DNA from 2 places in the Bacillus sp. DX3.1 genome. Region 1 is predicted to be linked to the other one. Evidence: predicted binding sites of a transcription regulator. Region 1 holds the regulator's gene; the other holds the start of a gene.

What was found. The regulator Rex, encoded in region 1, represses fermentation and respiration genes when NADH is low (regulators of the CRP and FNR family bind a similar motif). The targets are predictions, from matches to a motif close to TTGTGAAATATTTCACAA.
Region 2: a site for Rex is predicted at 2,834-2,851, ahead of QRE67_RS15765 (DUF1858 domain-containing protein). Genes of this name have one in related genera too.

Annotation. Positions count from the first base shown of each region.
Region 1 is NZ_CP128153.1:273,716-289,697, forward strand. Features, by position in the region: gene tsaB (tRNA (adenosine(37)-N6)-threonylcarbamoyltransferase complex dimerization subunit type 1 TsaB) at 1-518, shown strand, start outside; gene rimI (ribosomal protein S18-alanine N-acetyltransferase) at 530-973, shown strand; gene tsaD (tRNA (adenosine(37)-N6)-threonylcarbamoyltransferase complex transferase subunit TsaD) at 973-1,989, shown strand; gene QRE67_RS01550 (ABC-F family ATP-binding cassette domain-containing protein) at 2,420-4,345, opposite strand; gene QRE67_RS01555 (redox-sensing transcriptional repressor Rex) at 4,528-5,157, shown strand; gene QRE67_RS01560 (YdiK family protein) at 5,185-5,385, opposite strand; gene QRE67_RS01565 (CPBP family intramembrane glutamic endopeptidase) at 5,388-6,131, opposite strand; gene groES (co-chaperone GroES) at 6,545-6,829, shown strand; gene groL (chaperonin GroEL) at 6,868-8,502, shown strand; gene QRE67_RS01580 (helix-turn-helix domain-containing protein) at 8,930-9,163, shown strand; gene QRE67_RS01585 (sensor histidine kinase) at 9,168-10,343, shown strand; gene QRE67_RS01590 (response regulator transcription factor) at 10,349-11,023, shown strand; gene QRE67_RS01595 (hypothetical protein) at 11,397-11,597, shown strand; gene QRE67_RS01600 (alpha/beta hydrolase) at 11,735-12,766, shown strand; purine riboswitch at 13,092-13,193, shown strand; gene guaA (glutamine-hydrolyzing GMP synthase) at 13,354-14,892, shown strand; purine riboswitch at 15,057-15,158, shown strand; gene QRE67_RS01610 (NCS2 family permease) at 15,289-15,982, shown strand, end outside.
Region 2 is NZ_CP128153.1:3,178,023-3,194,004, forward strand. Features, by position in the region: gene QRE67_RS15755 (TIGR04053 family radical SAM/SPASM domain-containing protein) at 1-1,100, opposite strand, end outside; gene QRE67_RS15760 (Crp/Fnr family transcriptional regulator) at 1,468-2,157, shown strand; gene QRE67_RS15765 (DUF1858 domain-containing protein) at 2,919-3,146, shown strand; gene QRE67_RS15770 (DUF438 domain-containing protein) at 3,159-4,388, shown strand; gene QRE67_RS15775 (DUF5105 domain-containing protein) at 4,662-5,741, opposite strand; gene QRE67_RS15780 (LysR family transcriptional regulator) at 6,485-7,381, opposite strand; gene QRE67_RS15785 (quinone oxidoreductase family protein) at 7,519-8,484, shown strand; gene QRE67_RS15790 (hypothetical protein) at 9,031-9,684, shown strand; gene QRE67_RS15795 (hypothetical protein) at 9,728-10,078, opposite strand; gene QRE67_RS15800 (thioredoxin family protein) at 10,412-10,837, opposite strand; gene QRE67_RS15805 (disulfide oxidoreductase) at 10,834-11,274, opposite strand; gene QRE67_RS15810 (endonuclease MutS2) at 11,582-13,480, opposite strand; gene QRE67_RS15815 (arylamine N-acetyltransferase family protein) at 14,094-14,885, shown strand; gene pepF (oligoendopeptidase F) at 15,426-15,982, shown strand, end outside.

The DNA.
Region 1 (15,982 bases):
AAATTGTTGTAGCAGCTGGTCCTGGTTCGTATACAGGTGTTCGGATTGGAGTAACGGCAGCGAAAACATTAGCTTGGTCATTGCAAATTCCGATTGTGGGCGTGTCTAGCCTGGAAGTAGTAGCAGCAAACGGAGCGAATTTCCAAGGTGTTATTTGTCCATTATTTGATGGGCGCCGAGGACAAATTTATACAGGCTTGTATACATGTAAAGAGCAAAAGCTAATTTCTATAAAGGATGATCGAATCATTCTTATTGTAGATTGGTTACAGATGTTAAAAGATATGGGACAACCTGTTTTATTTATTGGAAATGATGTAGAACAACATAAAGAAACAATTGTAGAGCATTTGGGAGACTTAGCTATATTTGCTTCCTTTACAAAGAATAATCCAAGACCAAGTGAGTTAGCATTTTTAGGATTACAAAAAGAAGAACAAAGCGTACATACATTTGTTCCGAGCTATCTTCGTTTGGCAGAAGCAGAAACAAAATGGCTAGAAAGTCAAAGACAGTAGGGGTTAGAGCGATGGATATTACATTTCGAAAGATGACGACGGATGATATTGCGCAAATTGTTGCAATTGAAGAAGCGTCATTTACAACTCCTTGGACAGCCGACGCATTTTATCGTGAAATAACGACGAATGAATATGCACACTATGTTGTAATAGAAAAAAATGATGCGGTAATTGGATACTGTGGATTATGGATTATTATTGATGAATCACATATTACGAACATAGCCATTTTACCAGAATACCGTGGTCAAAAGCTTGGAGATGCTTTGTTAAAAGAAGTAATAAATCAAGCGAAGGAAATAGGAGCTAAGACGATGACCCTTGAAGTAAGAGTGTCAAATGAAGTAGCGAAAAAGTTATACAGAAAGTATGGATTCCAAAATGGTGGGATTCGTAAACGATACTATACAGACAATTATGAAGATGGTCTTGTAATGTGGGTGAATATATAATGGGAAAAAATACAATTATACTTGGTATTGAAACGAGCTGTGATGAAACAGCTGTAGCAGTTGTCAAAAATGGAACAGAAATAGTAGCAAATGTAGTGGCTTCACAAATTGAAAGTCATAAGCGTTTTGGCGGGGTTGTACCAGAAATCGCATCTCGTCATCATGTAGAACAAATCACAGTTGTATTAGAGGAAGCATTAAAAGAAGCGAACATCTCATTTGAAGATATTGATGCAATTGCTGTAACGGAAGGGCCGGGGTTAGTAGGTGCACTTTTAATTGGTGTAAATGCAGCAAAAGCGGTTGCTTTTGCTCATGATATTCCGCTCATCGGTGTTCATCATATCGCTGGACATATTTATGCAAATCGCTTAGTAAAAGAGTTACAGTTCCCGCTGTTGTCACTTGTTGTATCAGGAGGGCATACAGAGCTTGTTTATATGAAAGAACATGGTTCGTTTGAAGTAATCGGCGAGACGAGAGACGATGCTGCAGGAGAAGCATACGATAAAGTTGCACGTACGTTATCGATGCCGTATCCAGGTGGGCCACATATCGATCGTCTTGCTCATGAAGGAAAGCCAACGATTGATTTACCTCGTGCATGGCTCGAACCAGATTCTTATGACTTTAGCTTTAGTGGATTAAAATCAGCAGTTATCAACACTGTGCATAACGCAAAACAACGCGGGGAAGACATTGCACCAGAAGATTTAGCAGCTAGCTTCCAAGCGAGTGTAATAGATGTATTAGTAACGAAAGCAGCCCGTGCAGCAGAAGCGTATGATGTGAAACAAGTGCTCCTTGCTGGAGGTGTTGCAGCTAATAAAGGACTCCGTGCTCGTTTAGAGGAGGAGTTTGCAAAGAATGAAAATATTGAGCTAATCATTCCGCCATTATCTTTATGCACAGATAATGCAGCAATGATTGCAGCAGCTGGAACGATTGCATATGAACAAGGAAAGCGTGCGACATTGGCATTGAACGCAAATCCAGGATTAGATATTGAAGCATAGTTATACACAAAATTAACCACAACCTGTGGATAAAACCCATATTATCTGTTGATAATATGGGTTTTTATTGTGTATATAAAATGTGGATAGTTTTTATGTTAATTGTGGATAATGTGGAAAAGATATTTTATCCCCTCATAATATAAAGGTGGATATGTGTATAATGTTGTGGATAACTCAGAAGAAGTCGGACGTTCGACTAGGATATTCTTATGTATATTTTAGTTATACTGTATCTCTGATTTATCCCGCTATTTGCGGGCAGTAAAACCCCCACTGATTAAAGTTTCACTTTATAAAGTGGAACTATTACCGATAGCATATGGGGACATAGTAAACTGTTTTTGTGCCATATCGGGCATTGGACTTAAAAAAAAGGAGATGACTTTGAGTCATCTCCTTTTTTCTTCGTATATGAACGACAGAGGGCTTATACGTGTAATTCTTCCCATTCTGCCATATATTTTTCTAGTTGCTCTTGCATCGTTTGTTTGGCTGTTGTAATTTCGCTAGCGCGTTCGTAATCGGCATACACTTCCGGCAGACAAAGTTGATCTTCTAATTCTGTAATTTCTTCTTCTAGTTTCGCGATATTTTCTTCTAATTCTTCAATTTTTCGTGAGCGTTGACGTTCTAACTTTTTACGTTCTTTTTCCTCAAGGTAATTTATCTTTTCTTGAGCAATTTGTTTTTGGGCGGGTGCATTTGTTTCTAATTGTTCAAATTCTGCCCGTTCAAACATTTCATTTTTCTTTTCCACATAGTAATCGTAATCACCTAAATATTCCTGTGCACCATCTGCTGATAATTCAACGACTGTTGTCGTTACACGATTGATAAAATAGCGATCATGGGAGACAAATAAAAGAGTTCCTGGAAAATCGATTAAGGCATTTTCTAAAATTTCTTTGCTATTTAAATCGAGATGGTTCGTTGGCTCATCTAGAATGAGTAAATTGGACTTTTGCATCATTAATTTTGCTAGGGCCAATCTTGCCTTTTGTCCACCGCTTAGGGAAGAGACTGGTTTTAACACATCGTCTCCTGAGAATAAAAAGTTGCCGAGTAGGGTGCGAATCTCTTTTTCAGGTTGCATTGGATATTCATCCCAAAGCTCGTTCAGAACACGCTTTGATGATGTTAAGTTTGCCTGTTCTTGATCGTAGTATCCGATGGAGGCATTAGAACCGAAAGAAATGTCTCCACTTAATGTCTCGATTTTATTTACAAGTGACTTTAGTAATGTAGATTTCCCAATTCCGTTTGGTCCAACAAGTGCCACACTGTCTCCTCGTGTTAATCGTACATTGACATGTTCAATAATCGGTTCTTGATTATATCCAATGGAAACGTCTTTTACTTGTAGCACATCATTCCCACTTTGCTTTTCGATATCAAAATGAAAAGATGCTGATTTTGAATCACCTAATGGTTTGGTCATCAGTTCCATTCGTTCTAATTGTTTACGGCGACTTTGGGCACGCTTTGTTGTAGAAGCACGAGCAATATTTTTTTGGACAAAGTCCTCTAATTTTGCAACTTCGTCTTGCTGCTTTTCATAGCGCTTCATGTCCTGTTCATAGAGTGCGGCTTTTAAGTCTAAATATTTACTGTAGTTTCCGACGTAACGTCTACTTTCTTTGTTAGAGATTTCATATACTTGTGTGACAAGTTTGTCTAAAAAGTAGCGATCATGGGAAACAATTAGAATAGCGCCCGGATAGCCTTGTAAGTATTGTTCTAGCCATGTTAGTGTATCAATGTCTAAATGGTTTGTCGGCTCGTCTAAAATAAGCAAGTCTGGTTTTGTTAATAGCAATTTACCAAGAGCTAACCGCGTTTTTTGACCACCGCTTAATGTGGAAATCGTTGTTCCATGCGTTTCTGCTGGAAAACCAAGGCCGCTTAAAATAGAGCGAATATCCGCTTCGTATTGATAACCGCCTTTATCTTTATAATCCAGTTGCAATTGATCATAGTCAGCGAGCAATTTTTCATATGTAGTAGCGTTTGAGAAGTTTTCTTTCTTACCCATTTCTTGCTCTAACCTTCGAAGTTCTTTTTCCATGTGTTGTAGATGCGTAAAGACAGTTAATAATTCATCCCAAATGGTCAATGAAGTTTCTAAACCGGTATTCTGGGCTAAATAACCGATGGAAACGTCTTTTGGTTTTATAATTTCACCATCGTCGTGAGAAAGTTCCCCTGCAATAATTTTTAATAGTGTAGATTTTCCAGCTCCATTTCGGCCGACAAGGGCGATGCGATCTCTTGTTTGTACTTCAAGTTTAATGTTTGCAAGGATTGTTTCGGCACCGTACAATTTAGAAAGTCCGTTTACTTGTAATAAAATCAATTTTTTCACCTCAAATAATTTCTTAACTTTGCCATGTTATATTTCTCAATCATACTAAAAATAGTGTATAGTTTAAAATAAAGAGAGAAGTCTCTCTCTATTATACAAGGAAAGTCTTAAGTGCTAAACTTCTGTATTTGTTCAAATTACATGAACAGAGATAGGAGGAGAGGAGTGGTTTTATGGATCAGCAAAAGATTCCACAGGCGACTGCCAAACGATTGCCTCTATACTATCGATTTATCCAAAACTTATCCCTTTCTGGTAAGCAACGTGTATCATCTGCGGAATTAAGTGAAGCGGTGAAGGTAGACTCCGCAACAATTCGTAGAGATTTTTCATATTTTGGGGCGTTGGGAAAAAAAGGGTACGGCTATAATGTGAATTATTTACTGTCGTTTTTCCGAGAAACGCTTGATCAAGATGATATAACACGTGTAGCACTTATTGGAGTGGGTAATTTAGGGACCGCTTTCTTACATTACAATTTCACGAAAAATAATAATACAAAAATTGAAATGGCTTTTGATGTAAATGAAGAGAAAGTTGGAAAAGAAATCGGAGGAATTCCTGTATATCATTTGGATGAACTTGAAGAACGTTTGAAAGATGATATACAAGTGGCAATATTAACAGTACCTGCTACTGTTGCACAAGCTGTGGCAGATCGATTAGCTCATACAAACGTACATGGAGTTTTGAATTTCACACCAGCACGGTTAAATGTATCAGAGAATATAAGGATTCATCATATTGATTTAGCTGTAGAATTACAAACGCTGGTTTACTTTTTGAAAAATTATCCACAATAAAAACGCAGGGGAAATCCCCCTGCGTTTTTATTGTTCTTTTTTTGTTTTCGTTTTGAATTTTACTAAGATAAGGCGAAGTGCTAAATTAAAATCTATTGTCGCCATACCAGCAAGCAGTAGCGTATAAAAATTCCAGATTGTATCTTCAACATTAATAATTGCTAAGTATGTAAAAATACATCCAAGAAGGAAATACAGTGCTGCCATGAACAATGGTGAGTTCCTCATATTTAAAATCCTCCGATAAATCCTTGCATTTTTTCTGCTTCTTTTATCATTTCTTGTATTTGCTCATTACTTAATGCGACTTGAAATAGTGCAACTAATGTATTCATGGCAACGTGAGCCATGATGGGAACGATAATTCGTTTTGTTTTCACGTATAAGAAGGCGAAAACAAGACCCATAGCAGTGTATACCAATAGGTGCGTAAAATCAAAGTGGATAGCTGCGAATACAAGTGAACTAATGATAGCTGCGATAAAGAAATTAAACCTTTTATACAGTGTGCCAAATAAGATCTTTCTAAAGACAATTTCCTCTAAAATAGGACCTAGTATAGATACAACAATGAGGAACCAAGGAGTGGTCCTTGCTATTTCCATTAAACGCTCTGTATTCTCAGAGCCTGGCTTAATACCTAACAAACGCATTTCGATCGTACCAGCAATCGTTTGAGAAAAGAAAGCTAAAAAGAATCCGATAAAGATCCAACCAATTGTTGCGGGAATACTTGCGCGTTTTGTATCTAAACGGCTTTCGCGAATATCCGTTCTGAGTAACCACAGTACAATGCATAATGCAATGAGAAAGCTAATAATTGCCCAGTGGCCAGTCATAAGTTGTATTTTTTCATCTCGTGTTAAACCGCTATTATTGTACAGTCCGGTTTTTAAAAGTAGCGGTAATCCAATAACACCTGATAATTGCATGAGAATATATGTAACTATAATCCACCAATACTGTTTCTTCAAATTGGTTAACCATCCTTTCTAGCCCTTATGTTATGAAATAAGGCAGGATAACATGTAAACATCCAGCCAGGAGTACAGAATAACCGTGTGTTTTATTATTTTTTTGTAAATCTTTGCTTGAAAATGAAATAGGAAACAGGAAAAAGCTGTATCTATAGAGAAAACAACTTATGGCATCTTTCTTATTGTAACATACGAGAAGCGGAAAAGCCGATGCAATATAAAGTGAGCTAAGGCTCGACTATGTGATAATCATTCGGTAGAAAAAGCCTGTATATTGATTTGCAAAAAATTATGATTTTTTTACTTGCAAAAGAAATTTAGATTATTTATTATTATAAGTGTGTTAGCACTCGGAGCTACTGAGTGCTAATAAAGAAAATTTACATAAAAAAATGAGGAGGTTATTGTTCATGCTAAAGCCATTAGGTGATCGCGTTGTAATTGAGCTTGTTCAAGCAGAAGAAAAAACAGCAAGTGGTATTGTATTACCAGACACTGCAAAAGAAAAACCACAAGAGGGTAAAATCATTGCAGTAGGTACTGGTCGTGTGCTTGAAAATGGTGAGCGTGTTGCTTTAGAGGTAGCAGCAGGCGATCTTATCATCTTCTCAAAATATGCAGGTACTGAAGTGAAATACGAAGGTGCAGACTACTTGATTTTACGTGAAAGTGACATTTTAGCAATTATTGGTTAATTATATACATTTTTAAAAATCCAAGGGGGTCAAAAATTATGGCAAAAGATATTAAATTTAGTGAAGAAGCACGTCGTTCGATGCTTCGCGGTGTCGACACTCTTGCAAATGCAGTAAAAGTAACGCTTGGACCAAAAGGTCGCAATGTTGTACTTGAGAAAAAATTTGGTTCACCACTTATTACAAATGATGGTGTAACAATTGCAAAAGAAATCGAATTAGAAGACGCATTCGAAAACATGGGTGCGAAATTAGTAGCAGAAGTTGCTAGTAAAACAAATGATGTAGCTGGTGACGGAACAACAACTGCAACTGTATTAGCGCAAGCAATGATTCTTGAAGGCTTAAAAAACGTAACAGCTGGTGCAAACCCAATGGGTCTTCGTAAAGGGATCGAAAAGGCTGTTGTTGCAGCAATTGAAGAATTAAAAACAATCTCTAAACCAATCGAAGGTAAATCTTCTATCGCACAAGTAGCTGCTATTTCATCTGCTGACGAAGAAGTAGGTCAATTAATTGCAGAAGCAATGGAACGCGTTGGTAACGATGGCGTTATTACATTAGAAGAATCTAAAGGCTTCACAACAGAATTAGATGTAGTAGAAGGTATGCAATTCGATCGTGGATATGCATCTCCTTACATGATTACTGATTCTGACAAAATGGAAGCAGTTCTTGATAATCCATTTATTTTAATCACTGACAAAAAAATCGCTAACATTCAAGAGATTTTACCAGTGTTAGAGCAAGTGGTACAACAAGGTAAACCACTTCTTATCATTGCGGAAGATGTAGAAGGCGAAGCATTAGCTACATTAGTAGTGAACAAACTTCGTGGTACATTCAATGTAGTAGCTGTAAAAGCTCCTGGATTTGGTGACCGTCGTAAAGCAATGCTAGAAGATATCGCGATCTTAACTGGTGGCGAAGTGATCACTGAAGAATTAGGACGTGATTTAAAATCTGCTACTATTGCATCTTTAGGCCGCGCTGGCAAAATTGTTGTAACGAAAGAAAATACAACAGTTGTTGAAGGTGTAGGTAGCACAGAACAAATCGAAGCTCGCATTGGTCAAATCCGTGCGCAATTAGAAGAAACAACTTCTGAGTTCGATCGTGAAAAATTACAAGAACGTCTTGCTAAACTTGCAGGCGGTGTAGCTGTAATTAAAGTTGGTGCAGCAACTGAAACTGAATTAAAAGAGCGTAAACTTCGCATTGAAGATGCTCTTAACTCAACTCGTGCAGCAGTAGAAGAAGGTATTGTTGCAGGTGGTGGTACTGCACTTATGAACGTATATACAAAAGTAGCTGGTCTAGCAGCTGATGGCGACGAAGCAACAGGTATTAACATTGTACTTCGTGCATTAGAAGAGCCAGTTCGTCAAATCGCAATCAACGCTGGTCTAGAAGGTTCTGTAGTTGTAGAACGCTTAAAAGGTGAAAAAGTAGGCGTAGGCTTCAACGCAGCAACTGGTACTTGGGTAAACATGCTTGAGTCTGGTATCGTAGATCCAACAAAAGTAACTCGTTCAGCACTTCAAAACGCAGCATCTGTTGCAGCAATGTTCTTAACAACTGAAGCAGTTGTTGCTGACAAACCAGAACCTAATGGTCCTGCAATGCCTGATATGGGCGGCATGGGCATGGGCGGTATGGGCGGCATGATGTAATAAAGCTTTATAAGCCTTGATATACAAAGGCTTATAAACCTTCGCACAATCTTTAATGTCCGAAAAATTGACCGATGTTAATTAATGAGATTTTAGAGAGGTCTTTCATTAAGTCAGTGAACTTAATGGAAGCCTCTTTTTTTATGTCTATCTTCTCGACTACTCCTTCTTCACGTAGTACTGCTTTTATCTGTTCCTCAACTACTATCGTGAAAACAAAACCCTCTTATTCGAAGAAGTGTTGGGCATATTAAAGCGCTTTTCTAACCTTTTTACACCAAGTCACTGAGATTTGTTTGCCCTCGTTTCAAATAAATTGGGAATTTGTAGACAGTATAGTAGGGCAAACTCTGCTGTTTTTAAAGGAGATGTACTAAGAGGGGGAAGTATTAATTCTATTGCTAAATCTCTCAAAACGAGTACTGAAATGATTACTTTTTGGGTGGGAAAATATCATTATCATGGGCTGGAAGCTTTAAAGAAAAGCTATACAAGTTTCTCCCTTGAAGATAAACTAAACATAATTAATTATATGAACGAGAATGGGTTGTCTCCTTTAGAAACTGCAGTGCAGTTCAATTTATCTTCTCCAGGCATGATTCGAAAATGGCGAAGTAGTTTTAGGAACGATGGTATAGACGCCGAAAATGGGGGGGTATAAAAGTATGAAAGCAGTAATGGATCAAAGGAAATGGCATTGGTTGGACTATTTTCTATTTCTCATTCGTACGATATGGATTACTTCTAATGGCTACTTGATATTCGTTAGTACGACAGGTTCGGAAAAGTGGGTTTTACTTTTATGGGCTAGTTGTTCTTATATAATACCCCATCTATTTTATCGGCCTGGGCTTATAAAATTCCAATATTATTTAATTGCCGAGGTGTTGTTAACGGGTTCTCTGTTTATTTACTTATCCAGTCAATATGAAATATCAGAGACTTACAGTTTTTTATTCGTGCCTATCCTTACTGTTGCTTATGCTTGTCAAGTTAAGCCGTTAATTTGGTTAGGACCTTTCTTATACATCTCAATTTTTTTAGCTGGTACATGGGCCGGCAATCTCTTCACTGATAAGGATATCTTTGCACGCTTTGTTGACACAACTATTTTTTATGGTATTGGGTTATATTTAGGAAGGAAGACCATTGTCAATAACGCTAATAAAGAGTTAATTGCCTCTATTGAGGAAAAAAACAGGGATTTGGAATATTACTCAAAAAAGATTGAGGAACTGACGATTAAGGAAGAACGAAATAGAGTTTCACAAGATTTGCATGATACAGTAGGCCATATTTTCACATCGGTCATAACAAGTTTAGATGCCCTTCCTTTTCTATATCAGGCAGATAAAAAAGAAGCAGAAAAAAGTATAAAAGAGATTTCAGATTTAGCACGAAATGGATTGAACGATGTGAGAAAAACAATTCACCAGATGTCGCCAACGAATCATCAAACGCTTGTTGAATCGGTGAAAGAATTGATTGTTGATTTTATGAAACATACATCAACGGATATAAAACTGAATGTCGAAGGGGAAGTGACCAAAGTCGGTGAAAGGATAAAGTTTGCCATTATTCGTTGTATACAAGAAGGACTTACAAATGCGAAAAGACATGGTCAGGCAACTTTTATTAAAGTAAATATTTCGTTTGAACAAGAAGAATTGATTGTTCTTATTGAAGATAATGGAAATGGTTGTAATGAATTGAATTTAGGGTTTGGCTTACGCTCAATGAAAGATCGAATATCGGCATTAGCGGGTACAGTTAACTTTTATTCTAAATTGAATAATGGTATGAGGATAACGTGTAACATACCTATGGCAAAGGAAGTGTAATTATAATGATTAAAGCGGCAATAGTTGAAGATCAAGAGATTTTAAGAAAAAGCTTAAAAATTGTGATTGAAAGTATTTCTGACATTGAGATTGTTGGAACTGCGGAAAATGGAGAAAAGGCAATTGCTTTATGCGAAAGGGAAAACCTTGATATTCTTTTAATGGATATTCAAATGCCGGTGATGGATGGTGTAAAGGCGACAGATGAAATTAAAAAACGTTGGCCCAATATAAAAGTTATAATACTTACTACTTTTCAAGATGTTACACACGTTTTGAATGCCTTAAATGCTGGTGCAGAGGGTTATATATTAAAGGCTGTTGATCCTGAATTTTTAGTTCAAGGAATTAAAATGGTGTATCACGGAGGTTCCCTCATTCCTCAACAATTAGCAAAAGAGGTGTTTGGTCAGATACAATCAAATAATAACGAACACTCGGAACAACTTGACCATAACTCTATGAATCATCCATATGATTTAAATAATCAAGAATTAAAAGTTTTAAAATGTTTAACTCAAGGATTATCCAATAAAGACATTTCAGAAAAGATGTTTCTTTCAGTGGGAACTGTGAAAAATTATATTTCTACCATTTATTCGAAATTAAATGTAAAAAACAGATCTTCTGCTATTATTAAAGCAATGGAAGAGAGTCTTATAGAAGATAAGAAACATTGAAGTAAGAGAGTGTAGACAAAGTTAAATCGACTTTGTCTACACTCTTTTTTAATTGCAACGAACTGGAACGTTATTTTGAATTTGTTTACTCCATGGGCAATTCATAAGGTCCATCATTCACAAAATCTCACGGTGGATCGTCTTTTAGATTTTCGCTATAAAAGAGGGCATCAATAGCTTTTCAATAGCCACTTATTTTTGAAGAAGTATATATATTAGCCAATGGTCATAATTTGTCATTTTTTTAAAAAATAGTTATGACTTATTAATGACTTACCGGCACTACAGTATATTACCTTTCATTTGTAGAGTAGAAGTATGAAATATGAAATGAAATTTAGAAAGGAGGTAAAAAAATGCATGCTCAAATCCATTGCAACTTGCAAACTGTACCCGTCTTGAAGTAAATAATGCAGTGTTTATTTTTGATGAAGTTGGAGAAGACGTAAATAAAGATACTTTAAAAGGTAATGGTAGTAGCGAAGGTGGAGCATTATTAAATAAAGATACAACAATTAAACTTACTGTAAAATGGGGAGAAAATGAAGAACATATGGAATTAAAAAATAAATAATATTCTAATTTTCTTTTTCAAGAAATGGGCGCTTTAGTGCGATAAGGATTTCCAAAATAATCAATATCCATCACATTAAATAAGAGCATGTTTTGATCAATCATATATTTGGATTGCATTAAGCAGAAAGGAATTAGATGAAAAATATAAAGAAATTAATAAAATGTATCGGAGTAATTATTATAATACTACTAATCATAGCACTTTTTTTTCCTACATGGACTCCGCATATAAAAGGTGATAACAGTATAAGTGTATTAGAACAAGTAGAGATAAATGGAAGTGGTCATGAAATTATGATACGTGGTAATGATAAGGATAATCCAGTTATTATTTTTGTACATGGAGGACCTGGAAGTTCGGAAATACCGTATGCCGATAAATACCAAGACTTATTGGAAACCAATTTTACGGTTGTTAATTACGACCAAAGAGCAAGTGGAAAATCATATCATTTTTTTGAGGACTATTCTAATCTTTCATCAGACTTACTGGTGGAGGACTTATTGGCTATGACGGATTATATATCAGAACGTCTTGGAAAAGAAAAGGTAATACTAATTGGCCATTCTTATGGTACATATATTGGAATGCAAGCTGCCTATAAAGCTCCTGAAAAATATGAAGCATATATTGGTATTGGACAGATGAGTGATACAGTAGAAAGCGAGATTGACAGTTTGAACTACGTTATTAATCAGGCTCAAAATGTTGGCAATACGGATGATGTTTTATATTTACAAGGGTTAACTGAAAAAATCAAAAATGGCGATACGTATACTCCACGAAATTATGTTATGAAATATGGTGGGACTTCAAGACTTATTGATAACCCCGATGATAATAACATAGGTATGTTATTCAGTAGTGAGTATAACTTATTAGATGTAATCCGTTATAACTATGGGTTATCCTATTCTCAAAAGATTTTGTTAAAGAAAGATTTAAAAAATCCATTACTTACTATAGTAACAAAACTTAAATTACCGTTCTATTTTATCATGGGTAAATATGACTATAATACTTCATCTAATGCAGCAAAAAAATATTTTGATATGATTGAAGCCAATAAAAAAGAATTTATTGCTTTTGAGCAATCAGCTCATTATCCACAATTTGAAGAGAAGGAAAAATTTTATAAATGGATGTGCGATACATTTATAAAATAAAAATAAATAAATAGGATAGCTTTTTTCTTACCTTGAAAGAGAGATTGTAAAGAATTGTACTTAAGCTAACGGAGGCTTTAGTGAAAGAAGAATTAATTGATTTTAAGATTGAGATCATGTTTTAGTTATTCCATTATAGGGTGGCTTTATTAAAATTACTGAGAAGTCATCGGTAATGAGGGTTTCTGATGATTTACCGAACTTGTAGTGAGAAAGGAAAAAAGCACGATTGAGAGAAGGCCGATTTTAAGAGGGAAATAATTTCTGTAGAATTTTGTCGCTTTCTCTCTTGACCGTATTGATACTTCATTGTTAGAATCTAGGAAGATAATATAAAGCAATCCTTCATATATCCTCAATGATATGGTTTGAGAGTCTCTACCGGGTTACCGTAAACAACCTGACTATGAAGGCAGTGCGTCTTATATTTATAAAGGACGGATTTGTACCTTTATAAAGCCAGACCCCTGCCTTTTCTTTGTTATGAGACTGAGGGCAGAGGACTGGCTTTTTTTATTATATTGGTAATGCTTTTTGCCAAATTGGTGAAAATATTTATATACAGAACTAACGTTGGGGTGATTATTTTGAAAAAACAGCACGATACGATTATCGTTTTAGATTTTGGGAGTCAGTACAATCAGTTAATTGCACGTCGCATTCGTGAGTTCAGTGTATACAGTGAACTTCATCCGCATACAATTACTGCAGAAGAAATTAAAGCAATGAATCCAAAAGGGATTATTTTCTCTGGTGGACCGAATAGTGTATATGGTGAAAATGCATTCCACTGTGATGAAAAAATCTTTGAGTTAGGCTTACCGATCTTTGGTATTTGCTACGGTATGCAGTTAATGACAAAACATTTTGGTGGAAAAGTAGAACGTGCAAACCATCGTGAGTACGGAAAAGCAGTTCTAAAAGTAGAGAATGAATCTAAATTATATGCAAATCTTCCAGAAGAGCAAGTTGTATGGATGAGCCATGGTGACTTAGTAACAGGTTTACCAGAAGGCTTCGTAGTAGACGCAACAAGTGATTCTTGTCCGATTGCAGGGATGAGTAATAAAGAGCAAAACTTATACGGTGTACAATTCCATCCAGAGGTACGTCACTCTGAGCATGGTAATGATTTAATTAAGAACTTCGTCTTTGGTGTATGTGGTTGTTCTGAAGGCTGGAATATGGAAAACTTCATTGAAGTAGAAGTAGAAAAAATTCGTGAGACAGTTGGCGATAAAAAAGTATTATGCGCACTTAGTGGCGGTGTAGACTCTTCTGTTGTAGCTGTATTAATTCATAAAGCAATCGGCGATCAGTTAACATGTATTTTCGTTGATCACGGCTTACTTCGTAAAGGAGAAGCTGAAGGTGTTATGAAAACATTTAGCGAAGGCTTCCATATGAACGTTATTAAAGTGGATGCAAAAGAGCGTTTCATGAACAAATTAAAAGGTGTCGAAGATCCAGAACAAAAACGTAAAATCATCGGTAACGAATTTATCTATGTATTTGATGATGAAGCATCCAAGTTAAAAGGAATGGACTTCTTAGCACAAGGTACACTGTACACGGACATCGTTGAAAGTGGTACAGCAACTGCACAAACAATTAAATCTCACCATAACGTTGGTGGACTTCCAGAAGATATGCAATTCAAGTTAATCGAACCATTAAACACGTTATTTAAAGATGAAGTACGTGTATTAGGATCTGAACTTGGAATTTCAGATGATATCGTATGGCGCCAACCGTTCCCAGGTCCAGGACTTGGTATTCGTGTGTTAGGTGAAATTACAGAAGAAAAATTAGAAATCGTTCGTGAATCAGATGCGATTTTACGTGAAGAGATCTTAAAGGCAGGCCTAGAGCGTGAAATTTGGCAATACTTCACTGCACTTCCTGGTATGCGCAGTGTAGGTGTTATGGGTGATGAGCGTACGTATGATTACACAGTAGGTATTCGTGCGGTAACATCTATCGATGGTATGACAGCAGACTGGGCACGTATCCCTTGGGACGTATTAGAGAAAATCTCAGTACGTATTGTAAACGAAGTAAAACACGTTAACCGTATCGTGTATGATGTAACGAGTAAGCCACCTGCAACAATTGAGTGGGAATAAAGAAGGTTTTATAATGTAGAAGACGATTCACCTATGCTTTCATGTATAGGTGAATCGTCTTTTTTTGTATTTATACGAACGAAAAATGGTTTTAATGAAAAAACGTTCGTTTTTAGATTGACATATCTATGTGTGTGAGTTAATATGAGTATGTAATTGATACGAAAAATGAATATTATAGCCGTCGTATAATATCGGGGATATGGCCCGAAAGTTTCTACCTAGCTACCGTAAATGGCTTGACTACGAGGCGTTTTAATAAAGGTAAGGGACAATTGCCTTTGTTTACAGACGCTTCCATGTATATGCAATGGAGGCCTTTTTTATTTTTATTGATAAAAGAGGGGCTAGTTAGCAATAATACGACGAGTACTCATATAACGGAGGAAACATAGAATGAAACGCTATTTTCAGTTCGATGAGCTTGGCACAAATTACAAAACAGAGTTCATTGCAGGACTAACAACCTTTTTATCTATGGCATACATTTTGTTTGTCAATCCTGCAACGCTTTCGTTAGGAAATGTTAAGGGCTTACCGGCAGGAACAGGAATGGATCCAGGCGCTGTGTTTGTTGCAACGGCTTTAGCAGCAGCAATTGGATCACTCATTATGGGGATTTTTGCAAAGTATCCAATCGCATTAGCACCGGGAATGGGAATTAACGCATTCTTTGCTTATACAGCAGTGTTAACGATGGGGATTCCGTGGCAAACAGCAATTGCCGGAACATTAATGTCAGGTATTATCTTTATTATTCTTACAGCTTCCGGCATTCGTGAAAAAATTATTAATGCCATTCCTGTAGAATTGAAATTTGCAGTAGCAGCTGGTATTGGTTTATTTATCGCTTTTCTTGGTTTTCAAAATGCTGGAATTATTGTAAAGAATGATGCGGTCCTTGTTGGATTAGGGGATTTAACAAAGGGTACAACATTACTTGCGATTTTCGGTGTAGTGACTACGATCATTTTAATGCTTAAAAAAATAAATGGTGCAGTTTTCTATGGGATGATTCTTACAGCCATTCTTGGTGTGGTAACAGGACTAATTGATACACCAAAATCTGTTGTTGGTGCAATTCCGAGCT
Region 2 (15,982 bases), 2.3 Mb from region 1:
CGTAATGCTTTTGGAATGTATACACAGAAAGGTTCACTTTCCATGTAATCTCCAGTCATGGCAAAAGCTCTGGAACGAGATCCTCCGCAAACATATCGAAACTCACAAACCCCACACTTTCCTTTATACTTGTCCGGATTACGCAAGTCTTGGAAGACAGGGGAGTTTCGATAAATATCAGCTAGTGGTGTTGTTCGAACATTCCCGGCTTTGATAGGTAATAACCCACTTGGATACACATCTCCAATATGAGAAATAAATACAAAACCGTTTCCATCATTCACCCCTTTTGGAGCACGTCCAAGCCCATTAATCTGCCCCGTCATTCCAGTCATCAATACATCCTGATATTGAATAGCCTGATCTATTTTTTTATTTTCTCTCATTTTTTGTTGAATAACAACACGTCTATAGTGCTGAGCAGCTGTTGTTTTAATATCAAAAGAGACCTTCTTACTTAATTGATATAGCCATTGGAATACCCTTTCATGCTGAGCTGGTGAAATCATATCTGTTTCCTTGCCGCGCCCCGTTGGCACTAAGAAAAATACACTCCAAAGCACACAATCTAATTCCTCTACTAATTTTGCCATATCTTCAAGTACATTCACATTATAATTAGAAACAACAGTATTAATTTGAATAGGAATTTTCAATTCATGCAAATAACGAATCGCATTCATTGTTAATTCAAATGACCCCTCTGTCCCCCTAAAATGATCATGTATTTCAGCTGTTGGCCCATCCAAACTAAATGCCCATCTAGCAAGCCCTACTTCTTTTGCTTTTTGAATCGTTTCTTTCGTAACGTTTGGAGTAGCACTTGGTGTCATGGATACCCGAACACCTTTTTTTATCGCATAATCTGCAATCTCATATACATCCGGACGCATTAACGGATCACCACCGGTAAAAACAAGCATCGGATTATCCATTTCATATATATCATCAATTAGGTTTTTTCCTTCTTCAAATGTTAGCTCAAGAGGATGCCGATGATATTGAGCTTCCGCACGACAATGAAGACATTTTAATTGGCATGCTCTTGTTAACTCCCATATCACAATGAATGGATTTTTGTTAAAATCACGATTAATCAAGATTAAACCCTCCTATCGATTTATATTCTAATTGTAAAGTTATATAGACATTAATGTTGTGAGATACATCACGAATAAAATTCTCATTATAAAGTGAAACTTTTATCAGTGGGGATTTCTTCATCCCCCACTGATCATTAGCCCTCACCAATCGGGCTTTTACGAGCAGTTATCCCCCACCTATTTTCTTTATTTCTATCTGAATCTTGAGGCGGGAGTCTTACTGCCCGCGAATAGCGAGATAAATTTGTAAAAAAATGTTCACACTTTCTATCACAAATGTGATTTTTATTACTGTTTCATTTAACGGCTTGATATAACTTTATTATAGAAGGAATATGCCTGAAATTATTAAGGAGTTGTATATATGAAAGAAGAAATGATTAAAAAACATTTACGGGGAGTCTCCCTCTTTAAAGAACTTTCAGAAGAAGAACTTCAGCCATTTGTGGATATTTCACAAATGCGAATTTATAAAGCGAAGTCATTTGTATTTATGCAGGGTGACATACTTGACCGTGTGTTTTTTATCCACTCAGGTAGGGTGAAAATTCAAAAAACGGATGTAACTGGAAAAGAACAAATTGTTTCTGTGCTTCAAGCTGGAGAAATGTTTCCCCACGCTGGTTTCTTCCGAGAAGGTACCTTCCCCGCACATGCCGAAATACTTGAGTCCGCACAATTAATTGTTACTCCAATCGCTGATTTTGAGAAAATTTTGATTCAGTACCCTGAACTATGTATTAAATTGTTTAAGGTTCTTGGAGAGAAAATTGTGGATCTTCAGAACCGATTAGAAGAACAAATTCTTCATGATACATACGAACAAATTATTATGTTATTACTTCGCTTATGTAAATCAAATGGTACACAGATAAATGATACATATACATTAACGACCCATTTTACAAATCGAGAACTCGCCAATATGATTGGAACATCAAGGGAAACGGTTAGTCGCACAATTAATCAGTTAAAAAGAAAGAAATTAATTCATATTGATGAAAACGGCTGTTTCATTATTATTCCAGAGAAATTAGAAGAAGAAATCATCTGATCGAATACTAATAAATAAAAACCACCTTAATAGTTCAATATTACATAGATAAAGAATAATACGTTCAATAACTAAAGAGAAAAACAAAAAACAGGCTGTCGATAATTTTTTCGTAAGCCTGTTAATCGCTAATTATGATTATCGCTACTTTAAAATAAGAAAATCAGTATCCCCATAATAAATAGATTGGGGGTTCTTTTGTTGAATAAAATTTTCTCTTTATTACAAATAGTATCATTCAATTCTTTCTTTTGAGTTCTATATAAATCCATTTTGATGTTTCGACATATAAGCCGCGGCTATGGCTAACAAAAGGTGACCTGCACTCGTTTTCTCTCTTTGTTTTCACTATGTCTGGGCAGGAAAAGGATCTGACCGCTTCTATGCATGGCCGGATGCTCTCTCCCACCTAAAAAGAAGGGTTTTATGTTGGTTTTTTAATTTGTATTTATATATATCAACACTCCTTTTATGCAACGTACTTTCTTAACGCGACCTAGTTTTCTCTTCAAATTTTCCGCTTGGTTATTTTTATGAGCCTCATTCATTTTAACTCCAATTTTCGATTTTTTAGCAATTCTTTATTTGATTCCCTTATCAAAGTAAGTAAAAAAATTGATTGGATTATTAAAAAATCACACATGTACTTTTTTAAAAAATCTTTTAAAAAGTACATGTGTGATTTACCTCACAACCTATTCATTATCTCTATGTTACATTATTACTGAGAATTAATATCACTTGTTTCCGAGGTGAGAATGATGACAAAGATGATTGATTTTAGTCAAACAGTTTGCGATTTGGCTATCGAATACCCTGAAATCATCCCTATCTTAAAAGAGCTAGGCTTTGAACATATAACGAAACCCGGCATGCTGCAAACGGCCGGCCGTGTGATGACTATTCCAAATGGATGCCGAATGAAGGGAATTTCGTTCGATATAGTAAAAAAAACTTTTAAAAATAATGGATTTAACATTAAAGAATAGAGGAGAGTCCTTATGAGCGAGATAATTAACAATCGTGAACAAGAAAGTATGAATAAATTTGAACGCCAGGCAATCTTAAAGGAGATTATTAAAAATCTTCATAATGGAAAAAGTGTAGAAGAAGTAAAAGCACAATTTGAAGAAGCAGTCGGGAATATTACCGTTGCGGAAATTTCAAAGCTTGAACAGGCACTCATGGAAGAAGAAGGAATTCCAGTGGAAGAAGTACAACGTTTATGCTCAGTGCATACAGCTATTTTTAAAGGTTCCATTGAAGAAATCCATAGATCCGATAAACCCGAAGACGAACCTGGACATCCAATTCATACATTTAAGCTTGAAAACAAAAAAATCGATAAGCTTGTTAACTTCAAGCTTCAACTTCACTATGAACGATTCGAAAAAGAAGATAGTGAAGAAAACGTCTATAAACTAATCGAAGATTTAAATCTGTTGCTGGATGTGGATAAACACTACAGCCGCAAAGAAAATTTACTTTTCCCTTATTTAGAAAAATACGGAATTTACGGACCGACACAAGTAATGTGGGGGATCGATGACGTCATTCGTAACGCCATTAAAGATGTTAAACAAAAATTAACAAACTATAACGGAGATAAAAAGACAGTCTTAGACGGCGTTTACTTTGTCATCCGTGAGGCAAGTGAAATGATTTTTAAAGAGGAAAATATTTTGTTTCCGATGGCACTTCAAACTCTTACGGAAGACGAATGGATTAAAATCGCTCATGAAAGTGAGGAAATCGGCTATTGCTTAACAGGTCCTGCAGGCGTATGGAAACCTGAAAGAAAAGCGATACAAGAGCAGGCTATGTCTGAAGGATTCATTCGTTTAGAAACAGGTATACTATCTTTAAAACAATTAGAGCTAATGTTGAACCACTTGCCTGTGGATATTACGTACATTGATCAGGATGATGTTGTACGCTACTTCTCTCATGGAAAAGAGCGGATCTTTGCTCGCACAAAAGCGATAATCGGCAGAACAGTCCAAAACTGCCATCCTCCAAAAAGCGTTCATGTCGTTGAAAAGCTCTTAGAAGACTTCAAATCTGGAAACAAAGATTGTGAAGATTTCTGGATTAAGTTCAAAGATAAATATGTATACATTCGTTATTTCGCTATACGGAGTGAAGATGGAGAATACATGGGCGCCCTTGAATTCACACAAAATATTAATCCAATTCAAGAAATCCAAGGAGAAAAACGCATTCTCTCATAAGTTGAGATTGTCACAAGTCCCTTGATCTTTCCTCCTTTTGGAATAGTATTTTGCCAATGCAAAAAGACCTTCCGGTGAGATAAGAATTATTGCAAACTTCATTAACAATAATTCTTATAACCCGAAAGGTCTTCTGTGATATTTAAAGCAAAAGTTTCTTACGAATTTAATACTGAAAATACCGATTTTTATCAAGTATACGCATTTACTTATAGTTAATTACATTTCAAAAACTAAATCCTACAATTTATTAAAAGGACCCGTCCATCCTAACTAATTTTTATATAGTATTGGCGAAAGTCTCTTTATATCATATTCCTCTATGCGCCATTGATTTTCTCCATGTTTTTTCATGTTTACAGTTACAACTTCTTCAGTATCAGATGTTTTTGCTTCAGGTAATTGAGATGAAGTGAAATCAAATAAACGTTTCACTAATTCAGGATAAGAAATATTAGGATTCTCATTTCTAATTTTGTTACGCTCACTTTCTACTTTTATTTGCAAGTCAGAAAGCACAATAGGTTTCGATTTTATTTCGACTTCTGCTGTATCGCTTCCTGGGTTTACAGATAATACTTTCGTTTCAAATTTCACATTTTTTTGAAGTGCCGCCTTCAAATTTTTGAAGTAATTTGTAAATGATTGTTCATCAATACTAGAGTAAGTGTAAGAACCTGAAAGGGATGACGTTTTAACTGAGTTTTCTATCATGCTTGCAAATTGCTTACCATCTTCACCTGTTAATTCATTCATTTTTTCTAAATCTTTATCGTAAAAACCCGCATTTAAGTATGCAGCTAACGCTTCAGCTGGTCTATTCAAATCTTTCGCCTTCTTCACTAGCTCTTTACCATCAATTGTAAAATTAGTTTTCTCTAGTTTTTCTTTATCTGGATCCACACGATATTTTTTGTATTCAAGTTCATAGGAAGGTGCCTCTTTAACATCGAAATACAGCGTACCAGATACTTTTCTCCCTTTATCGATTTCTTCATAATTAAGTAGATCCTCGTCATTAGAATCGTATAGTTTCATTTTTTCGTCTTTTATGTACAATGAGAAATCCTCTTCCATTAATAACAAAGGTTTATCCCCTGTATTTTTAATATTCACTTTCACTTTAAGGATACGCTCATTTATTGATTTTTCGTATCTTTCTGGTAAAGCAAATTCCGCGTTTTCAAATTCCAATTCATAGCCTTTTTCCTTCGTCTTTTCTCCTACTTTTTTTACTTTTGCCGTATTGTCCTGTTTTACTTCTTTTGAACTTTCTGTTAAATTACAACCACTTACAACCCCTACTGTAAGTGCTGCTGCTAAACATGCTCCTGTGATTTTCTTAAACTGCACAACTATCTCTCCATTCTCCCTATTTGTAGGATATTTTGCAAGATTATCTATATTATATCATTAAATCTGTCTGTATTTATTTCTTAATATATCGAATTTAAAACGTTGTAGTTCTTACTTTAAAATTTTGAAATTAAAATAGGTGTAGAAACTTATGACATGTATTACTTACTTTTAACCCTTTGGAAAAATAAAAAGAAAACAAAGGTAAGTTATTAAGGTACTCAATTGAGGGTTATGGTGCAAGGAGTGTATTTATTTGAAAAAGGTATATAGATTCCTAATGAAATCTGTTCTTATGTAGCCGTTCCAAATAGTTGATGAATTCACTTCACTTGATTTTGGACACAGTTGTCCTGTAAAGCAAGTTGTCCTTTTTTAAAGTACTAGTATTAGTATGGATTTGGGTCAATATCTTGGTCACAAAAAATTTAGATTCAAGCTTATATAGTTCCCTCCTTTCACACTTTCTAGTGGAATCTTACATAACAGGCTAAACATTGTAAATCACCTTACGATTATTGGAATACATGAAGAATTTTACTTATTTCTTTGAAAATAAAAGTTGAGAAAGTATTCATATTTATGTGGCCTGATATAGTAAATTTGAGATTAGTATAACCACTGTCCTTAAAAACATGGAAAAGCCGATACTTGTTTTTCATCCAAATATCGGCTTCCTCTTCTTTAAAAACATCTATTATTCACTTTTCTTATTGAGTGTAAAACAAATATTTTCCCACTCAATAAGCTTTACCAAACGATGTTCTTGTTGCATCTATAAATTGCTGTAACGGCGAGGTTATCCACTTATCCTTATGCCAAGCAATTTGTGTAAAAATAGGAGCAATTGTACTTCCTAAAACTAACTCCTTCATTGTACCTTCTTGTATATCTTTTTCTACTACCATTGCTGGTAAAATCGCTATGCCTAGCCCTGCAATTACACATTGCTTAATTGCTTCCACACTAACAAACTCAATTTTATTTATAGGATATACGCCTTCTGCACGGAATGATTCTTCAAATATAGTACGATACGAACAGCCAAGTTCTGTTAATAAAAGCGTTTCGTTTTCAAAATCTTTTGTGGAAATTGTAGATTTCTCAAGTAAAGGATGATTAGGAAAAACCACTATTTTTAATTCCTCTTTGATAAGCGACTCTATATGTAAAGCATCTTCTGTTTTACATTCATCTAAAATAAACGCAAGGTCTAGTTTCCCTTCCATCAGTTGCTCTTTTGCATCCTCATTTGAATGCGCAGGCTTAAATATAAGCTTTATTTGAGGAAATTGTGCCTTAAACTCCTTTAAAATTGAAGGAAGTCGGTATGTACATTGACTTTCTTGCGCGCCAATAATTAATGTACCTGATATTTCTTCATCCTCTTTCACAGCCATTTTAGCCTCATAACTTAGCGCAATCATTTTATCTGCATATAGTTGAAACTTTCTTCCCGCTTCAGTCAAAAAGAGACGCTTACCTAGTCGCTCGAATAATGGTGTACCCAGTTCCGCCTCTAATGCTTTTATTTGAGCAGTCACACTCGATTGAGCAAAGTTTAATTTCTTCGCAGTCTGCGTAAAGTTTAAATTTTCTGCAGCAGTTTTAAATGTAATTAATTGTTTTATCTCCAATGCCATTCCCTCTTTTCAATCGATATTTCCGATTGATTTCATCGAAATAATCCTCTTTGTTGATTGATATATATATTGTAAGATAAGAATCATTAACAAACAATATTAACACACGTTACAAATTGGAGGTATTTCATATGAAAGCACTTTGTTTCAAGGAATTCGGAAATGCTGATGTATTAAAATATAAAGAAGTGTCAGACCCAATTATAAATCCGAATGAAATTCTTGTTCGCACAAAAGCGATTGGCTTAAATTTTGCTGATATATATAGACGTAGAGGTGCTTATCATCTCGCAGGAAAACCACCTTATATATTGGGTTATGAAGGGTCGGGAATTGTAGAGCAAATAGGTAGCGAAGTAACTAACGTCAATATTGGCGACCACATTGCATTTGCAGATGTCCCATTTGCAAATGCGGAACTCGTAGCTGTTCCTATGGAAAAAGCGATTCCACTACCAGATGGTATTTCGTTTAAAATAGCTTCTTCTGTTTTACTGCAAGGATTAACAGCACATTATTTAACCAAAGATAGTTATGAAATAAAAATAGGCGACACAATTCTAATTCACGCAGCAGCTGGAGGAGTTGGTCAACTTCTCATTCAAATTACTAAAATGCTTGGCGGAAAAGTTATTGGTCTCACCTCTTCTCCGCAAAAAGCTGCAGCAGCTTATTCAGCTGGAGCAGACCATGTATTTTTATATGAAGGACCATGGCCTGAAAAAGTGATGGAAGTAACAAGCGACCGAGGTGTAGATGTTGTGTATGAGTCAGTAGGTTCTACATTATCAGATAGTTTTCAAGTTACAAGAATCGGTGGCACGGTCGTTTTTTACGGGATGGCTGGAGGAGACCCTGCTCCCGTTGATCCACGAATGCTTATGGATACTTCTAAAACATTAACTGGCGGAGACCTTTGGAACGTTTTGACTACCTATGAAGAACGAGAAAAACGCTCAAAACAATTATTTGACTGGATTACTGCTGGAAAATTAAAAATTGCAGATCCTACTACTTTTTCTTTAATGAATGGTGCTGAAGCACACCGATTGTTAGAAAGTCGAAAGAGTACAGGGAAAATTTTATTGCTACCATAAAGTGAAACTTTAATCAGTGGGGTTTTCTTTATCCCCCACTGCTCGTAAAAGCCCTCACCTATCTTCTTGACTTCCTGCCCAATTTTGAGGTAGGGTACTACTGCCTGCGAATAGCGGGATAAACCATCTGTAATTAGTGATTCCTCAAAGTGCTGTTTTGTGTATTCGCTTAAAGAAAAGTAAGTGAAAAACTAAAATCGGTAAAGATTTCTTCAAAAAGAAGAGTAGGTAAGGTACTTGAGGGTATTCTAGTGAAATATACTATGATCTTGAAAATTTTTGCACCAGAACCGCTTTAACTCACTATCTAATACATGATAAAAAAAGAATCCAATGGGAGTGCTTCTTTTTTCACATCAGTAAGACTTTCTAGATAATCCTAACTATAGTTTTTAAAACATTTGTTTATAAATTTTCTCAATGTAAAGAGTACGTATATTTCCAGTTTATTTATTCAAAATTATAAACTATTAATTTACAATAATTTAAGAACCATATAACAAGAGAAAATGTATGAATAATATTCTATAGTAAAGGAGTCTATAAATGAAAAAAGCATCTTCCCTCTTCATGACTGTATCGTTATGTATATTTATATCTGCTTGTTCCAATCAAACGAAATCTGAAACAGAAGTAGAATCTGAATCTAATAAGGTTCCCGTGACGTCTCAACCCAATGTAGGGATTAGGCCTTATACAGAACCGTTATCTCAAGTGGGTCAAGAAGCAAAACATCCGCTCGGAACATTTATTTTAAAGCAATTAAGTGAACCAAATACAATGATAGAAGCGGGACCACTTCATATTCAAGTAGAAAGAATTAAAGTTACTCAGAGTACAGAAGTAAGCGGAATTGGAAAATACAACCTAAAAGAACGAGGATTAAGTACAGAGCAAATGAATGCAATACAATTAACAACCACTTTAGAAAATACTTCAGATCAAGCACTGGATTTGGAAAAAGGACCCTTCAAAACACTTATTTTAAGTAATGGAGAACAAGTAGATGTGTATAAAATGAGCGCAGATCCAAAAAATCGGACCTTACAAGCAAAGGAGAAAATGAAGCTCACACTCATCTGCTTCTTATCTCAAGTTCCAAACGATTTAAAATACATAAAGGTGATTACAGACGCGGTACGAGATCAACAAACCAAAAGTGAAGTGAGCCCTTTAACAAATACGGAGATTACCATGTAAACAAGAAAACAGCCTAATGAGGCTGTTTTCTTTTATTTTTTAATTAAAAACTACAGTATCCAACAACTGGTTTAGACGAACCTGTTTTAATGAAATAATCAGGAGCATAGCCATAGTTAAAACTGCCACCGTAACCATTATCATCTACATAATCCCAAACTTTACTTCCCATATAGGATTCGCCATTCACATAGCAATATAACCAAAGGTTAGTCCCATCTGGAATATTACTTTGAGTCCGTGTACCATTTATTGTTGGTGTCGTACGAATATCCAAACCAGAACCAGTTTTTTGTACCGGATAATAAGCAGCCTCTGTTACCGTTTGACTTGCAAATAAAACTGAACCTGCTACTGCTACTGAAGCAATGGATAATGCAACTTTTTTAAACATGTGTTACCTCCTAATAAATTATATTTTATTGCATATGGGGAATCCCCCTCATACCTATCAAATAAAAATTAGTCTTTACTCAACCTTGGTAAGCATGAGGGGGAAACCTCTAAAATAAATAGTTCTCCTATAAATTAAAAGAGTTTATTGTTAAAAACAAGAATAAAAATTAATATTTTCATATTTATCAACTTTTACATAGCAAACTAGAAAACCATTCATATATACATTCCATATCCTATCTGCATACAAAAAAGAGCTTAATAGAATTTTTCTAAAATGGATAAATCAACAAACTGATTTACATTCTTTACATACAAAACATCCAAACTCTTATTTGTTGTTTTCAAACCATGCTTGAAACGTTTCTCGAGACTGTTCTCCTAAAATTCGATTCATTTCTTTCCCGTTTTTGTAAGAAATAATTGTAGGTGTCCCTTTTATTTGAAACATATCCCACCCCTGTTGATATTCCTCTAAATTCATAACTTGCAAATCAATATTCATATTTTTTGCTAAAGGAACTACAATTGGAGAAACCTTCAAGCAATGAGGACAGGTTGTTTTATAAAAATAGACTATTTTTTCTTTGTGATTTGAAAGGTCTTGTTGCAATTGTTCTGGTTTAATTTGATTCTGATAATAATTTATCTTTTCTGTACTTGTTGTTTTTTCGCTTTTCGGTTCCTTATTTGTGATAAAAGTAATAACTGCAAATACCAATATAATAGCGGTACTAAAAATAAGCATTCTTTTCATATACTTCTTCTCTCCTTGCTTATTTTAATAAGGATAAAACTGCAAATAACAATGATAAGAAAGGCTATTAGAGCGAGCAGTGGAATCGTAATAAATCCAAACCAGTCTAAATAGTCTCCTGTACAAGGTATTCTTCCACATGTTGCTCCATTTGTAGAAAAAAAGAATACTTTTTGAAGCAAATAATGATAGATAGATATACATGCTCCTACAATGGCAATGATTAAACTGTAAATTCCAATTTTATAATCCTTTCGTATAATAGCTGCTCCTAATAAGACCACTAGTGGATACATGAGAATACGTTGATACCAACATAATGTACATGGTTCATATTTCATTACTTCAGAAAGATACAAACTGCCAATGGTCGCGATAAAAGCAACAGCCCATGCGTTGAACAATATGTATTCCAGTTTTTTTTCTTTATTATCCATGATCTCACCTTCCCTATTTGAAACATACAAATGCTCATATATAGAGCATTTGCAATGACAATAACCGTTTCAAAAGTTATTATAAATTAGTGATTCATTATTTCGAATACTTCCATCATGTTTCTCAACAACCTGCCTATTGAGAAACTTTTTCATATAAATTGATGAACAATAAAAAGCGTATTCGTTTCATTAAGTTTCATTACATACAAACTTGAACAAAATAAAAAGAGTGAAACAGCTATACTGTTCACTCTTTAGGACGATTCGTTTACTATTCTCATTCTTGTTTAATTGCCATACATCATTATTTCCTGTTTCTAATTTCCTTTTGTATTTTTCTTAGTGCTTTTTTCGATCCTCGTTCTATATCATGCTGTAGTTTTCGATCTTTATAAGTAATGAATAATGTATCTAAGTCGTACCCCTCTGGGTATAATTCAGTTGCTTTCAATTCCAGAGCGACTCGCTTACAATTCACTTCAATAAATTCTTCATTATATAGCACCACGATGTTATAAAAATTGTCTTTTTCCTTATATACAATCCCGTAATCATCGTACTCTAATAATTTTACTTTGTCCCCTTTCTCGAATTCATACTGTTCTTCTTTTTTCACTATGACCATTTTCGGTTTCTTTATTTTGTTTTCTTGCACTCGCTCTAAGCTATAATCTTTATTTTCCATATAATTCTTTGCTCGATCTAAAACACTTTCTCTTACATTCATTTTCTTAGAAATCCAAAGGGCGTTACTTTCTCCAGATTTTCCGATGATAAGCTTATACATCGGCTCTATTGTTTCATTATTAAATTGCATTGCCGCATTCATAAAATCACTATGAATTTCTGAAAAACGTTTAATTTCACCATAATGAGTCGTAGCAATTGTCATACATCCCATATGATAAAATTCTTCTAAAATGGAAATTGCCAGTGCAGCACCTTCATTTGGCTCTGTACCGCTACCAATTTCATCAAATAATAGCAGCGTGCTATTATTGGCTTCCCTCATAATTTCTGAAATATTTTTCATATGAGATGAAAAGGTACTTAATGCATTTTCAATACTTTGGTTATCACCAATATCAACAAAGATATTCTCAAAAAGCGAAATCTCTGTAGCTTTATCTGCAACAATATGAAACCCTGACATCGTCGCTAAAGTTAGTAATCCAATTGTTTTCAGCACAATTGTTTTCCCACCAGCATTTGGCCCTGTTATAACCAAGCTGCGATAATCTTTCCCGATTTCAAAATTCAATGGTACAATCTTTCCTTGTAACAGCGGATGTTTACATTCAACCAACTTTATATATCCGTGATTATTTAACTTAGGTTCTATCCCACCAATATGTTTGCTAAATTTAGCTTTCGCAAACACCATATCATATTGACTGATGAGTTCAATATTAATCTTGATATCACTCATTTCTTCATATACCATTCCTGATAAGGTTGCTAATATTTGATACTCTTCCATTGCCTCTTCCGCTTTTAAACTTGCTAACTCCACGTTTAATTTCGTAATTATAGTCGGTTCCATAAAAACAGTTGAACCTTTAGAAGAAACTTCAACAATCGTTCCTGCAACTTGATTTTTGTAAGAAGCCTTAATCGGAATTGTATATCTGTCGTCTTTTTTACTTATAAAGAATTCTTGAATATATTTCTTATTTGCACTACTATTTAAAAACTTATTTAATCGCTCTTTAATCTTTTCTTCCGTTGTTTCAATTTGGTTTCTAATTCGTTTCAATTCTTTACTTGCCGCAGAATCTACACTGTTCCCTTTAATGGAAAAGTTTATCTCTTCTTCAATACTTATAAACTCCGACATCGAATACGCATATGAACTTAATACTGGTGCAAAGAATTCTTTATCCAGCATGAATTTCTTAATTTTTCTACATCCTCTTAAAAAGTCCGATATGCTAACTAACTCTGTTGGATCTATAATCATACCCTTTTCAAGTTTTTGAATGATACTTTCAATATTAGAGATGCCCAAAAATGGCACATGACTTTCCGCATCTAATATAGCTCTTGCTTCCGTCGTTTCATTTAATCTATTTTTCACTACCTTAGCATTAGAACTCGGTTGTAACTTATCAAGCAATTGTTTGCCAAGTCCACTTACACAATAAGACTTCACAATTTCCTTTAACTCGTTATACTGCAACTTTTCAAATGTGATTGTATTCATTTTCATTCTCCTCACTATGATTTCATCATATATGAAGATACCTAATCATTAGATTTCAACGGGTTTCTTTAAAAATGAACATAAAAAAGCTGTGGGGATACCACAGCTTTACTTACATTACAAGGCAAGTGTAAAATAACGCATTATTAAATAAACCAACATTTTAAAAATGTATCGTTACTCCATAACACATACGATTACATGCTTTATAAAGTATTGTAGGTATCTTCATAGGTTTTGAAATAAATCCATGACAAATCTAGGGGTATAGAACGCTATAAAAATCCCCTGTCATCATTAGATTCATTTCATTAAATTTTTCCTATTTAGAACCTACCGCACTCACAAAAAGCACCTCTCATAATTTATGATTATTTTCATTGAAATCTAATTTATTGAAGTTATCATACTATATGCTTTGAAATAAGTAAAGGTACTTCTGTACGCTCATTTAGTTCGTTACCATTGTTTCACTTCTACACTACTTTAGTCGTAAGTATATTTACTTATGTATGACTAAACGTATTACGGATGTTTTCTTATCCATATTTATATACAATATATATGTACAAATTGTCTTGTTACACAGTAAAGCGTACAAGGAGAGATTCCAATGACAGAATTACAAAAGTACTTCTTTGCAAGATTGAATCTAAAAGAAAAAGAATCTATCGCATTTGAAGATTTAAGTGAACTTCTTATTTCAATGGCGCAAGCAGTTCCGTTTGAGAATTTAGATATTGTTAAAGGAAACGTAAAAGCAATTTCTAAAGAAAATCTTCAAGAAAAAATTTTAATCAACCAGCGTGGTGGCCTTTGTTATGAACTAAATCCGATTATGTATTATTTCCTGAAAGATTGTTGCTTCGATGTTCATTTAGTCTCAGGAACTGTTTATGATTCAGCATCAGAAACTTGGGCTGTTGATGAAGGGCATGTAGCAACTGTTTTAATACATAATAACGAACTATATTTAATTGAAGTTGGATTCGGTTCATTCCTTCCCCTTATCCCGGTTCCATTCACTGGCGAAGTTGTTCATTCTGTTACAGGAGACTATCGCATACGAAAAGAAACGACTGAAAAAGGTACTTACATTTTAGAAATGAGAAAGAACAATGATTTTTTAGATGTAGCATCATCCGAAGAATGGAAATTAGGTTATGCATTTGACATAGAAAAAATCGATGAGCAAAAATTAAATCAAGCTCAAAAAATAATTGTAGAACACGAAAGATCTCCCTTCAACAAAGTTCCTATCGTTGTAAAGCTCACTGACGATGGGCATGTTTCTTTAACAAAAGACAGCTTTACAAGAACTAAAAATGGTGAAAAAAGTAAGGAATTGATCACTGAACAGCAGTACACAGAATTACTACATACAGTGTTCGGCATTAAGCTTTAACATGAATCTATATAAATACAAATTAAAAAACCGACATAAAATCCTTCTTTTTAGGTGGGAGAGAGCATCCGGCCATGCATAGAAGCGATCAGATCCTTTTCCTTCCCAGACATAGTGAAAACAAAGAGAGAAAACGAGTGCAGGTCACCTTTTGTTATCCATAGCCGCGGCTATATGTCAAAAAATCAAAATGAATTTATATAATTTGAAGTATCTTCTAGTCTTGTCATTTTCGACAAAACCTTTTATTTTTTAGAAGGAATTTTTTATTATTTGTTGTATATCATTATTTGACATATTATCGATCGAATCGTGACCTATATCACATGAAGACATGTTACACTCATACAATATGAAATCCATATTAGAGGATGTTCAAAAAGTCCAGTAAAGATAGCTGCCCTATTTCTTCGTTACGTCGCCAGTCCGGTACTCATGTAGTTCACTCTACATTCCGTGTCCTCCTGGCTTCCGCGCCTCGAACTACTTGGCTCTCTTTATCCTCCTTTTTGAACACCTACTATTAGAAAGGAACTGATTATGACAACTTATAAAAGTAGATTAGATGTTCAAGAAGAAGAAAAATGGGATTTAACAGATATTTATGAGACGATTGAACACTGGGAACAAGACTATCAAAAGATCGAATCCTTAACGAATGATTTAGTAACATACGATGGTAATATTACTGACGGTACTAGCCTACTTGCATATCTTACTGTCAGTGAAGAGATATCTAGTTTGTTCAATCTGGTATATGCGTATGCTAGGCTTCAATTAGATCTAGATACACGTGAAACTGAAGCACAATCTCTTGTGGACAGAGCATCGCAACTACACGTTAAAATAAATGCTGCACGTTCTTTCTTCTCACCATTTTTACTAAGTATAAAAGAAGAAGTACTACGTTCCTATATTGAAAAAAACGAAGGATTAAAATACTTTGAAAAAGATTTATTTGAATTCTATCGATTTAAGAAACATGTTCTAAATAAGGATAAAGAAGAAATCCTATCGCAAATGGGGGAAGCTTTGTCCGCTCCTCAAAATACTTACGGAATGCTAAATAACGCAGATATTAAATTCGGAGAAGTCAC